Regions from separate parts of the Paenibacillus sp. CMM36 genome, predicted to be linked through region 3. Evidence: riboswitches for the same ligand, from Rfam matches in the RefSeq annotation. Region 3 holds a riboswitch; each other region holds the start of a gene.
The links. A riboswitch is a leader RNA that binds a small molecule or an ion and turns the genes downstream of it on or off. The one in region 3 is predicted to bind glycine.
Positions count from the first base shown of each region.

Region 1: another riboswitch for glycine. It lies ahead of sdaAB (L-serine ammonia-lyase, iron-sulfur-dependent subunit beta); the one in region 3 lies ahead of gcvT (glycine cleavage system aminomethyltransferase GcvT).
Region 2: another riboswitch for glycine. It lies ahead of ACWA2B_RS12300 (alanine/glycine:cation symporter family protein); the one in region 3 lies ahead of gcvT (glycine cleavage system aminomethyltransferase GcvT).

Region 1 is NZ_JBSEDY010000003.1:14,834-19,237, forward strand. It holds gene ACWA2B_RS07430 (Ig-like domain-containing protein) at 1-329, shown strand, start outside; gene sdaAA (L-serine ammonia-lyase, iron-sulfur-dependent, subunit alpha) at 490-1,389, opposite strand; gene sdaAB (L-serine ammonia-lyase, iron-sulfur-dependent subunit beta) at 1,379-2,068, opposite strand; glycine riboswitch at 2,280-2,395, opposite strand; gene ACWA2B_RS07445 (DUF6359 domain-containing protein) at 2,611-4,215, shown strand.
Region 2 is NZ_JBSEDY010000005.1:63,900-68,303, forward strand. It holds gene ACWA2B_RS12295 (iron-containing alcohol dehydrogenase) at 1-750, shown strand, start outside; gene ACWA2B_RS12300 (alanine/glycine:cation symporter family protein) at 808-2,226, opposite strand; glycine riboswitch at 2,386-2,480, opposite strand; glycine riboswitch at 2,499-2,575, opposite strand; gene ACWA2B_RS12305 (glycoside hydrolase family 1 protein) at 2,741-4,198, opposite strand.
Region 3 is NZ_JBSEDY010000007.1:141,280-145,683, forward strand. It holds gene gcvPA (aminomethyl-transferring glycine dehydrogenase subunit GcvPA) at 1-1,172, opposite strand, end outside; gene gcvT (glycine cleavage system aminomethyltransferase GcvT) at 1,299-2,399, opposite strand; glycine riboswitch at 2,576-2,675, opposite strand; gene gcvH (glycine cleavage system protein GcvH) at 3,068-3,460, shown strand; gene ACWA2B_RS15760 (PTS mannitol transporter subunit IICB) at 3,888-4,404, shown strand, end outside.

The DNA.
Region 1 (4,404 bases), on a different contig from region 3:
CCGCGGTCAGCTACGGTAAAGCTAACATTCAGGCGAAGTTCGGCGGGAAGATAATCAGCGTACCTGTAGATGTTGATACGCTTAAATATTTGCAAACAGACGAAGTCGCCTTGAATTTGAAGGCAGGACAGCTGGCTAAGGTTACGGCTACAGCCACGTATAAGGATGAGTCGGAGAAGGATGTTTCCAAACCGGCTGTCTGGTCCTCGTCCAGAATTATTGTGGCGACCGTCAAAGACGGTAACATTAAGGCACAGGGCAAGGGCAAAGCAGTAATTACTGTGAAATATGCAGGTAAAATGACGAAGATACAGGTAACCGTTCAGTAATCTGTAACCCGACTAAAAAGAAAAAGAGCAAGCATACGTCCAGCGACGATATGCTTGCTCTTTTCTTTATAAGGGCGAATTCTCTTTCCCTAGGACAATGTAGGGGAGAGGTAGTCGCCTTGTTTTATAGAGGAAAAGTAATTGGTTTAAAGCTTAGAAATTACGACTTATTCTTCTTGATTGATGCGTTGCGTGTAAGTGATTCGGTCAAACGCTTGCCAGTCGGCGTCTGAGCCAAGCCGCCTTTGGCGGTCTCGCGGTGCTTCGACGGCATCGCGCTGCCGACTTCAAGCATCACGTCAATGACTTCGTCAGACGGAATAGCGCTGCGCACACCCGCCAAAGCCATGTCCGCTGCGGCAAGCGCAGTCACGGCTCCCAGGCCGTTGCGCACGATGCACGGAATCTCCACGAGTCCGGCGACGGGGTCGCAGATTAGGCCGAGCGTGTTCTTAAGAGCGAGGCCTACGGCGTGAACAGCCTGTTCAGGCGTACCACCGCGTAGCTCGACCATAGCGCCAGCGGCCATCCCGATAGCTGAGCCAATCTCAGCCTGACAGCCTCCCTCCGCGCCAGAAATGAAGGAGTTGTTGGCGATCACGTAGCCAATGGCTCCAGCGGCGAATAGGCCGTTCACCATATGCTCATCATCCCAGCCGAACCGTTCCTGCGCACTGATGAACACACCAGGGATAACCCCACATGAGCCTGCGGTAGGAGTGGCGACAATGCGACCCATGGATGCATTAACCTCCGACACGGAGAGGGCATAAGCCATGGCGAGCGCAGAGGCATCACCGGAGCAGGTTTCCCCTGACCGCAGATACTCGGCCAGGCGCTTGCCGTCGCCGCCCGTCAATCCACTGCGGGATACGGTGTCTTGTGTCTGACCGCGATGAACGGCTTCCTTCATGACTTCATAATAATCAGACATTTGTCGAAAGATTTCTTCCTCCGTTGTATTCGTTTCTTGTACCTGCTCTTGAATCATCAAGCGGCCAATCGTGGTGGATTCTTCAGCGCATAAAGCGCTGATCTCATGCAGATGGCTAAACCGCATCGGATTCAGCTCCTTTTTTCAAATTAATCATCTTAATTTCATACATATGAGGTAAAGAACGCAGTTCCGCAATCAGTTCAGCTGGAGCAGAACTGTCCGTTTCAATGGCGGTGAGTGCTTCACCATCCCGGCCTTTGCGATCTACGTGCATATAGGCAATGTTAATGTGGGCCGCGCCCAGCGCTGAAGTTATTGCGCCCAATGTACCGGGCTTATCCGAGTGGAGAAGCACCAGCGTAGGCAGCTCCCCGGTCAGATTGACCCGGAATTCGTTGAGTTGCTGGACATGGATGCTGCCGCCGCCGATGGAGGAGCCCAGCAGTGTGCGCTGATCCTCGCCCTTCCACAACTCGAAACGGACGGTGTTCGGATGAGGAGCGGGGAGTCCACTGACGGCGAATTCCACGGTCATCCCGGCTTGCTCGGCCCATTGCTCGGCATCTGGAATCCGGTGATCGTCCGTATCGTAATTAAGCAGTCCTGCGATGAGCGCCAGATCCGTACCGTGTCCTTTATACGTATCGGCAAAGGAGCCGTACAGTGTCATACGGGCACGGTCAGGCTGCGCCCCGAGCCAGTGCCGGGCAACGCGTGCGAGTCGCACCGCGCCTGCGGTGTGTGAACTGGAAGGTCCGGTCATGGCCGGGCCGATAATAGAAAATACATCTTTGAAACGCATGGTGTGGCCCCCTGTATGTTCTAATACCATACTATATGGTATTTCCGCGTCTTTGCGCGGTTATGACGGTTCCTAATGCTGACGCACAATGTGAGCACAAAAAAGGACAGGATAAGGAAGTTTCCCTTATCTCTGTCCTCGTTACCTGAGAGTTTCGTGCGGTGTTCTTACCGCCTTACCCCTTGGGTGGCTTGCGCTCTCTCCAGAGTTGCGTCAGATGACGATACATGGACCTGAGAGATTATCCGCCAGCCGGGTGCTGGCGTCTTGCTCCTTCGGTGCCGCCAGAGTGTAAGCCCCCTGGACAGACTCTCCCGTCATCTTCATTCGCGTATACCGTTCTACATGTCTTTCTTAGCGTAATGTATGACGTGCTCGGTGTCAATCACAGGGTTTAATTTTTACATAAACAGGTGCATTTCCAATAAAAAAGATTAAAGTTTACATAATTATGGATGAAATCAGGAAGGAATTAGAAGATTGGCGGCTAATCTGATAGAGGACAAGTACATTTATGGAAATCATAGGAGGGATATTGACGTATGGTAAAAGGCTTGCGGTTCACAGGTTCACGCTTAAAAGGGATGCTGCATCTAGCAGCGATCGCATCACTGCTGATCGGGATCTTCGTTCCGTTCGGTCAGGTCAAGGCAGAGGGAGCATTGACAGTAGCCGAAGCACTTCAGGGCCAAAGCAGTGGAGGTACGGTGACGGTAGAAGGTTATATCGTCGGACATGCTACCGGATCGAAAACGGCTAACTTTTCTTCTCCGTTTGCGAATGATTTTAACGTACTGATTGCCGACCAGGCCAATGAACGTAGCACGTCTAATCTATTGGATGTGCAGCTGACATCTGCGTACAGAGGGCAATTTGGGTTAACAGGTCATCCTGGACTGGTCGGCAGCAAAATTCGCGTGACAGGTACGCTTGGTGCCTACAATAATTTTGGTGGAGTAAAAAGTCCAAGCGCTGTGGAACTGGTGAGTGGAAGCGAGCCGGGGGAACCAGGTGAACCTGGCGAACCTGAACCTGGCAACCCGGGTCAACCCGGTACTACATTGCCGGATGGAAAAGGCAAAAAGGTGCTGTTCGATAATACGCACGCACAGACGGCTGGTGCAGCAGATTGGGTCATTGAAGGCGCCTTCTCCGACTTTGCCAATGGATTACGTAATGTAGGCTTTACTGTGGATCAATTGAACCGCCCTATTCCTTTTACTTATGGAGAACAGGCCATAACCTATGATAAGCTGCGCCAATATGATGTGTTCATTATTGGTGAAGCGAATGTTGCCTTTAAGGCATCCGAGCAGGCTGCCCTGCTGCAATACGTGAATAACGGAGGGAGCGTCTTCTTCATCTCCGATCATTATAATGCAGATCGTAACAAAAACCGTTGGGATTCCTCCGAGGTTATGAATGGCTACCGTCGTGGAGCCTATACTAATCCGGCCAAAGGCATGACTGCAGAAGAGGCTGCATCACCGGCAATGCAAGGATTAACAAGCTCCGATTGGCTGGCGGCCAACTTTGGCGTTCGTTTCCGTTACAATGCGCTCGGTGATGTGAATGCTACCGACATTGTAGCCGCAGATCAATCTTTCGGTATTACCAAGGGTGTGCGCTCGATTGCCATGCATGCAGGATCTACGCTGGCTATTATTGATCCTACCAAGGCTAAAGGCATTGCTTATATCCCTTCAGGCACGAAAAAATGGGGGAATGCGGTAGATCAGGGGGTTTATAACGGCGGGGGCCGTGCGGAAGGACCTTATGCCGCTATCTCCAAGGTAGGCCAAGGCAAGGCGGCATTCATCGGTGATTCTTCCCCTGTAGAAGATGCTACACCGAAATATGTGCGTGAGGAAAACGGACAGTCGAAGAAGACATATGATGGCTTCAAAGAAGTGGATGATTCAACCTTCCTGGTGCAAACGGTTCAATGGCTTGCATGGAAGCAGGACTACACGAAATTGTCTGATGTGGCAGGTTTGACTCTGGATCAACCAACGAAGCTTCTGCCATTCGAAGAGCCTGCGGCGTCCACGGAACCACATCCTGAGCCTTGGTCTGCTCCGGCAGCAGGCTACAAATGGTACGATCCTAGAACATTCAAGTCTGGCTCCTATGGAGCGGCTTCGTAAATTATATTGTCAGGAGCTCAATGTGAGCTTGGGTTAGTTAGTCGTTTGATCCCTGCTGAGGGATCAGGCGACTTTTTTTGTGATGAAAATTAACCTGTGGTTGGTTATTTCATTACATTTTGTGCCAGAAAGGCCGCACTATTGCTGGATCATTGATTTTTTAAATGATGTTGATAGCATAATCTTAAT
Region 2 (4,404 bases), on a different contig from region 3:
ACCGGTTCAGAAATGAATCCAGATTCTGTTATCACCAACTGGGAAACAAACGAAAAATACGTATGGGGCAGCGCGGTGACGCATCCGAAATTCTCGATTCTGGACCCAAAAAACACCTTCTCTGTGCCACGTGATCAGACGGTATATGGCATGGTGGATATGATGAGCCATGTATTTGAACAGTATTTTCACAATGTTAAAAATACACCGTTGCAAGATCGTATGTGCTTTTCCGTGCTGCAAACCGTAATCGAAACTGCACCTAAGCTGTTGGAGGATTTGCACAACTACGAGCATCGCGAAACGATTTTATATGCCGGAACGATTGCTCTTAACGGAACACTGCAAATGGGCTACTTCGGGGACTGGGCTTCGCATACGATTGAACATGCATTATCTGCTGTATATGATATTCCTCATGCTGGCGGTCTGGCGATCCTATTCCCCAACTGGATGAGACATACGGTGGATCAGGATGCTGCACGCATGAAACGGCTGATGCTCAGCATGTTTGACTTAGACACCGTAGATAAAACAGATAGAGAAATCGCTTTGGAGGGTATTGACCGTCTTAGTGCATTCTGGACAAGTCTCGGTGCCCCTTCCACCCTGGCCGGTTACAATATTAATGATGAGCAATTGGAAAAAATCGCAACCATTGCAGCCCGTGAAATGGAATATGGAGGCTTCGGTAATTATAAAAAGCTGAAACAGGAAGATATTTTAGCTATTTTGCGTGCATCGTTATAACATTCAAAAAGGAGTGTCCTCAAGCCTGTGATGGCTGAAGGCACTCCCTTTTGGAATTTATGAATTAACTGTTTGTCCCTTTTCTTCTACTTGAATAGCTGCCCCTACACTGGCACCTGCAAGAATGCCCTTTTTCTTACTAGAATTCAGAGAATCCATATAGGTTCGGGTTTCTGCAACGACAATGCCTGATAAGCCGAGCAGTGCAATCAGGTTCGGGAAAGCCATCATTGCGTTAAAGATATCTGCCAGCAGCCAAATCGCATCCAGTTTAATGAACGCGCCCCCGCCAACGAGTAGAATGAACAGATAACGGTATGGCTTAATCCACTTGACGCCAAGCAAGTATTCAACACAGCGTTCCCCGTAATAGTTCCAGCCGAGCATGGTGGTGAACGCGAACATAATCAGAATAATTGTGAGCAGTTCTGCCCCCAGCGGGAATGCGCTGGAAAATGCTTGCTGAGTCATCAGGCCCGCATCGGTAGGCCCGCTCCACACACCGCTAACCAGTAGCGTCAACCCGGTCATCACACAAATAACCATCGTATCAATAAACACGCCTGTCATGGAAATCAGCCCTTGTTCCGCAGGCCATTTGGTTTTGGCAGCTGCGGCTGCAATCGGTGCGCTTCCCAATCCGGCCTCATTGGCAAAAATACCTCTGGCTACCCCACTTCGCATCGCCAGCATAATCGTAGCTCCGGCAAATCCGCCCGTTGCCGATGTAGTTGAAAATGCCGAATGGAGCACCAGCGCAATTGCGGCAGGAAGCTGGTCAGCAAACCGAATCAGTACGATGAGACAGATCAGTACGTACAAGCCTGTTTTAAAAGGAACGACCTTCGTCGATACCTTGGCAATACTTTTGAGTCCTCCAATAGTAACCAGTCCTGTGAGGATAGCAATAATCAGTGCCGTTACAATGGGCGGAACACCAAAACTGTTTTCCGTCGAAGATACAATCGCTTTGACCTGTGGAAACGTTCCAATCCCGAACAACGCTACCAGCATGCCCGAAAAAGCAAACAGCATCGCCAGCGGTTTAAAACGGCGTCCCAGACCTTTCTCAATATAATACATCGGGCCGCCGGAAAATTGTCCATTCCGATCCTTCACCCGGTATTTTACCGCAAGTACACCTTCCGCATATTTCGTCGCCATCCCAAAAAAGGCTGCAACGACCATCCAGAACAAGGCACCCGGCCCGCCCAGCTTAATGGCTGTCGCTACGCCGACAATACTTCCTGTGCCAACTGTAGCCGCTAGCGCCGTACTCAAAGCCGCAAAACTACTTACATCCCCGCTGCCTTCATTCGGGGCCTTACCGATCAGCTTGATCGCCAGGGGCAGGCGGAATACCTGCAACATTTTCAGACGTATGGTCAGCCACAACCCCGTTCCCATGACAAGAATGATGAGAGGCGCCCCCCATATCCAACTGCTAATCGCTTCTAACACATGTACCAAATTCATTTCAACCCGCTCCTCCAGCATATTAGAAAACAAAAAAGAGTCAAATCAGCTGATTCGACTCCTGGAGAGGTTAAAGGCACGAAAAAATACAACCATCTTGTGCAGGTTTCTGCCTCTAATAGCTCATAAAAAAGCCTAGGGCATTCCCTGTCACAGGTTATTCGCGTCTCTGTCCTTTTGCCTGAGAGTTTAAGCAGATGTTCTCTGCGGTGCACCTTCGGCGCCCAATTAAGGGTCTCTCCAGAGTTCTGTCCGTTTACGGTCCCCGCTTGTGGCTGTAAACAGCCTAAGCACCTGAGAGTTTTGCCCCTTCGGTCGGAACTTTCGTTCCATCTCCCGCAAACATCAACCAGACATATGAAATTTTTATTCATTATACAGAAAACTTTCAGCTTATTACAAGTGAAAAGTTTGTGAAGCCCTCTGAAATATTATTATGTCTATCAAAAAAGCGGGTACAGCAGATTGCATCCTTAGGATGTCCTCTGCTATACCCGCCCGAGACGATATGAAATTACAATTCTTCACCATTGGTTGCTATCACATTTTTATACCAGTTAAAAGAGTCTTTTTTGGAGCGTTTGAGCGTTCCGTTACCGTCATCATCCAGATCAACGTAAATAAATCCGTAGCGCTTGGACATTTCGGAAGTAGACATGCTCACGAGGTCGATAGGGCCCCAGCTGGTGTAACCAATCAGATCAACACCGTCAGCAATCGCTTCCTTCATTTGGACAATATGCTGACGCAAGTAATCAATGCGATACGTGTCATGCACAGAGCCGTCCTCTTCCACCTTATCATATGCACCCAAGCCATTTTCCACGATGAACAGCGGCTTTTGATAGCGATCATAAAACGTATTCAGTGTAACACGCAGGCCGATCGGATCGATCTGCCATCCCCAGTCGGAGGACTGCAGATACGGATTTTTCACGCCGCCAATCAGGTTTCCTGCTGCTTTCTCGCCTTCTGGACCTGCCGATACGGTCAAGGTCATGTAGTAGCTAAATGAGATAAAATCAACCGTATTATTTTTCAAAATTTCGGCATCGCCGGGTTCTGTCTGGATCACAATATTATTTTCTACAAAATAACGATTCATATAGTTGGAATATTCCCCACGGGCATGCACATCCGTAAAGAATAGGTTCATCTGATTTTCATGCTGGGCTTTCAGTATATCCGCTGGGTTACACGTATGTGGATAGCTTTCTATACGTGCCAACATACAGCCGATCTGAGCACCCGGGATGATCTCATGTCCCCGTTTGGTTGCCAGTGCACTAGCTACAAATTGATGATGCAATGCTTGATATATCGCTTGTTGTTTGTTTTCTACACGGTCAATAACCACACCGCCACCGGTGAACGGACTCATGGTCATTACATTGATTTCATTAAAGGTCAGCCAGTATTTTACTTTATCCTTATAGCGTGTAAACACCGTTTCGGCATAATTGACGTAATGCTGTATGACTTCACGACCCAGCCAGCCATTATACTTCTGAGTCAGACCTAGCGGTGTTTCATAATGTGACAATGTTACCAAGGGCTCAATATTATATTTGCGCAGCTCATCAAATACATTGTCGTAGAATTGCAATCCTGCTTCATTCGGTTCGTGATCATAGCCATTCGGGAAAATCCGCGACCAGTGGATGGACATACGAAATACTTTAAAGCCCATTTCAGCGAACAATGCAATATCTTCTTTGTAGTGGTGGTAAAAGTCCACACCTTCACGTTTTGGGAAACGGGCATTGACTTTGCCTGCCAAAATGTCTTCGAGTCGCTCGGACGAAATCTCTATAGCGTGATCGTTCTTACGTTCCGCTTTGGGTACATAAGCAATCATGTCTGCGCTGGACAAGCCTTTTCCATCTACGTCAAAAGCACCTTCCAATTGGTTGGCTGCAGTTGCCCCGCCCCACAAGAAGTTTTTCGGAAATCCTTTTAGCATCTTCGTCATGGTATAAAGACCTCTTTCCGTATATAAGATTTTTACTTTGGCCTAAGTAATCCCATCAAATGCTGCAAATGTGAATCCATACCTAACGGTAACCGTTCTCCTTTGAAATGCATTGACAGATGCTTTAAAATAGATGTAATGCCCTCATAAGCATCCTAATTGTTGTAACGCGTTTCATGTCAAGTATTTTTTTCTTATGTGAGGAG
Region 3 (4,404 bases):
CTAAGGGCAAACTCGTTAAAGGTCGGTGCGTGAAATGAGGCAGTTACGCCTTTCAAGCTCAGCAATTGTTCTAACGCATAGCGGCTTTTATGCAAATTCAGCTCGGCTACTTCCTGGATGCCCTGTCTCCCCATGACGGACAAGTACACAGATGCAGATAAAGCTAGCAACGCTTGATTGGAACAAATGTTAGAGGTGGCCTTTTCGCGGCGGATATGCTGTTCGCGCGCTTGCAAGGTCAGCACGAAGCCGCGTTTACCATTGCGATCAGTGGTCTGACCCACAATACGGCCGGGGATACGGCGCATATGTGCCTGAGAAACGGCAAAGTATCCACAGGTCGGACCGCCGAGAGAAGAGGAGATGCCAAGTGGCTGCGCGTCTCCTACCACAATATCCGCGCCCTGTTTGCCGGGTGTCTCCAGCAAGCCAAGTGCCAGTGGGTTGGCACTGACGACCAAAAGACCTTTGTGTGCATGGATGAGGTCAGCCATCGGCTGTAGATTTTCCACGGCTCCGAAAAAGTTGGGGCTTTGGACCAAAACAGCCGCGGTCTGTTCCGATACGGCCGCCGCTAACGCATCAGCATCCGTTACACCGTCCGAACAGCCGATCTCCACGATGTCCAAATTCAATCCGCGTGCATAGGTTGCCAATACCTGACGTGCCTCTGGATGGACGGACCTCGATACGATAAGCTGTTTACGGCGGGTAGCTGCGGCGGACAGTGAGCCCGCTTCCGCCAGTGCAGTCGCTCCGTCGTACATGCTGGCATTAGCTACAGCCATGCCCGTCAATTCGCAAATATACGATTGAAACTCGAAAATGGCTTGTAGCTCGCCTTGGCTTACTTCCGGCTGATAGGGGGTGTAGGCAGTGTAGAATTCTGAGCGTGAAGTGATGTGCTGGATGACGGACGGAATATGATGATCATAAATTCCTGCGCCAAGAAAGCTGGCATGTGTGTCTGTATTGGCATTGTGTCCGGCCAGCTCGGTCAAGTGACGGGTTAAGGCTTTCTCATCGAGTCGAGAAGAAAGAGGGAGTTCCCCTTGATATCGAATGGCCTCTGGAATGTCACTGAATAAATCATCAATGGATGATACACCGACCACACGCAGCATTTCGGTTTGATCCTGTTCAGTCATAGGGAGATAACGATGCTGCTTCATAGGTTCTGGCTCCTTTCGAAAAGCAAAATTTTAAATCCGTAAATGAGCTAATAAAAAAGTGTGAGATGAAAACCCGGAAATACATATCTGACATGTTTGCTTTATAGAAATAAGGAGAGTTTAAGATCAGCGTGGGCGCTTATAAAAGGGGGCTGCCACCACCTCGGCACGCAGGCGTTTGCCACGAATCTCAACCTCCAGTGGTGTGGAGAGGGCGCTAAAACGACTGTCCACCAAGGCGAGGCCCAGATTACGCTTCAAGGAGGGCGACTGAGTCCCCGTTGTGACCTCACCGATGTGTTGTCCTTCTGCGAATACCGGATAATGGGCGCGTGGGATACCGCGGTCCATCATTTCTAGCCCGATCAATTTACGAGGAACCCCTTGTTCTTTTTGACGCTGAAGTGCTTCTCTACCGATAAAATCTCCTTTATTCAGCTTGACGAAGAAACCCAGACCGGCTTCGAGTGGTGAAATTGTGGCAGATAACTCCTGTCCGTATAGCGGCAACCGAGCCTCAAAGCGTAGTGTATCCCGAGCACCAAGTCCAGCGGGAATCAGCCCATACGACTCACCGGAACGAAGCAAACCCTCCCATACGGCGGGTGCTTCCGCGGCAGGTACGTAAAATTCAAAACCGTCTTCGCCCGTATATCCGGTTCGTGAGACGAGTGCTTTTGCTCCGAACAATGGCACGTTCTCATGAAAGTGGAAAGATGCCAGATTCGTAATATCCGTATCTGCCACGGCTGCGGCAATACGTGCTGCTTCCGGTCCCTGCAATGCCAGCAATGCTATTGCATCAGACACATTCTCCATGTGAACGGATGCAGGCACATGACGAAGTAACCAATCCCAATCCTTATCAATGTTGGAGGCGTTCACAACGAGCATGTAGCGTTCCGGTCCTTTGCAGTAAACAAGCAGGTCGTCTACTACACCTCCATCGGGGTAACACAGGAGTGAATATTGTGCCTGACCTGGTTCCAACTGGCTGACATCATTCGTGGTCACCCTTTGTAGAAAAGCTTCGGCCTCTTTGCCTTCAACCAAAAACTCACCCATATGCGATACATCGAATAAACCCGCACGTTGCCGGACGGCCTCATGCTCCTTTTGAATGCCGCTAAACTGAACGGGGAGCTCCCAGCCTCCAAAGTCAATACAACGAACCCCAGACTGCGTCCCGTAGGATGAATATAGCGGTGTTTTTCGCAAATTAGTCATGTTTCCACTCCTATCCGGTGTAATCGGCTAAACAAAAAAGACAGGCCGAAAAAAACGTATAGACAGCAGTCTATACTCTTTTTTCAGCTCTGTCCTTGATACCAGAAAGTTACCCCGGTATGTACCGGGTTTCCTCTTGGGTGATCCGCTCCAATAGCGAATGCTCTCCAGAGATGCGTCCGGCAGAGGTCCTTTTGCCTGAGAGATTCACCTGCAATGCAGGCTTACTCCTTCGGCGCTACCTTCGGGATCAGCAGTATATTACCTGGCTTTGCAGATAACAACTTGATCCGATTCGCGTGCACAACTGTCTCACAAGCGGCAACAGCTATGCGAATCTTTTTGGCAGTCTCTCCCTCTGCGTTCATCCGCGTTTGCAGTTGTCGGGTGTTTCCCAAAGTATTTGCTATAACCCATTAATACGCAAATTCATTCAAAATGTCAATAAAAATGTCATCAAAAACAATAGAAAAAACATTTAATATATAAATAAGGATATGTAAGCGTTTGTTATAAATTATTATATTTTTATATAGAGCACTATAGGAGGTAATATGAAGTATTTTTGTTAGTATTATTGACATGAGTGTTCTTATTGTCATAATCTTAACCTGTCTAATACAGGTGAGCAAATGCGATTTTATTCATATGGAAGTGAGGGGAACAGAATGGGTGAAGTGAAGCAGCAACTTTGGTATACAGACGAACATGAGTGGGTTCAGCGGACAGAGAATGGAACGGTGCGGATTGGTATTACAGACTTTGCACAGCACCAACTGGGTGATATTGTTTTTGTAGAATTACCTGAGGCGGGAGTAACGATTGAGCAGGGAGCGGAGATCGGTACGATTGAATCGGTGAAGACGGTATCCGACCTTTTTGCTCCGGTGACGGGAACCATATTAAAAGTGAATGAAGCGCTGGAAGGTACACCTGAGCTAGTGAATGAATCTCCATATGACAAAGGTTGGATGGTAGAAGTAGAGATGGATAAAGATGTGGAGGAATCATTGGGCAAACTACTGTCGGCGGATCAGTATGAGCAGTTGATTTCGGAGTAATAAATAGAGCAATGCAGCATGAAATAATAGCGTGTTATTCGGAATTTTATATTGATTTTTAATTGAATAAGAGCATCGTTAGTTTGCTCGATTTTTGTATAAAATAGTCGCTATGATTTGACGTAGCGGCTATTTTTTTGTCTTTTTTATGAAAACGTAATTACGTGTGTTGTTCTGATATAGTGGGTTGTCCCCATATAGGAATCATACATAATCCAGCGCGGTTTTTCGACTAATTTCTATAGCTACAGGTCATATTAAGAAGAATTATGCAGGTATAATATCTTCCTGGATAATTTAAATTTAAATGTTGTCATCAACGTTCATGACGAAAGTACGTTTTCATTTCGTTGATGAAGATAGCGCTGTCATTTAGTATGAATTTTAAGAAAAGGTAGTGATGCTTACCTACAAGGAGGATTTGAATATGAGTACATTGGACGCAAAGCCAAGTTCAAAAGGAGGCACTCGTGTCGCCGTACAGCGTTTTGGCCGTTTTCTTAGCGGTATGGTTATGCCCAATATGGGAGCCTTTATTGCGTGGGGGTTGATTACGGCACTCTTTATTCCGACCGGATGGTTCCCGAACGAAGGTTTTGCACAGTTGGTTGATCCGATGAAAAATTATTTGTTGCCGCTGCTGATTGGTTATACAGGGGGCACGATGATTCACGGACAGCGTGGAGGTGTGATCGGTGCCATCATGACGATGGGTGTCATAGTAGGAGCCGATATCCCGATGTTCCTGGGCGCGATGGTAGCTGGTCCGCTGGCTGCGTGGATATTGAAGAAGTTCGACAAGGCCATTGAAGGCAAAGTCAGATCAGGCTTTGAAATGCTGGTCAATAATTTTTCGGCCGGGATTATCGGTGCCATTCTAGCACTGCTTGCCCATGTGGCGATCGGCCCGGTTGTACAAATGATCAGTCAAGTGTTGTCGGCAG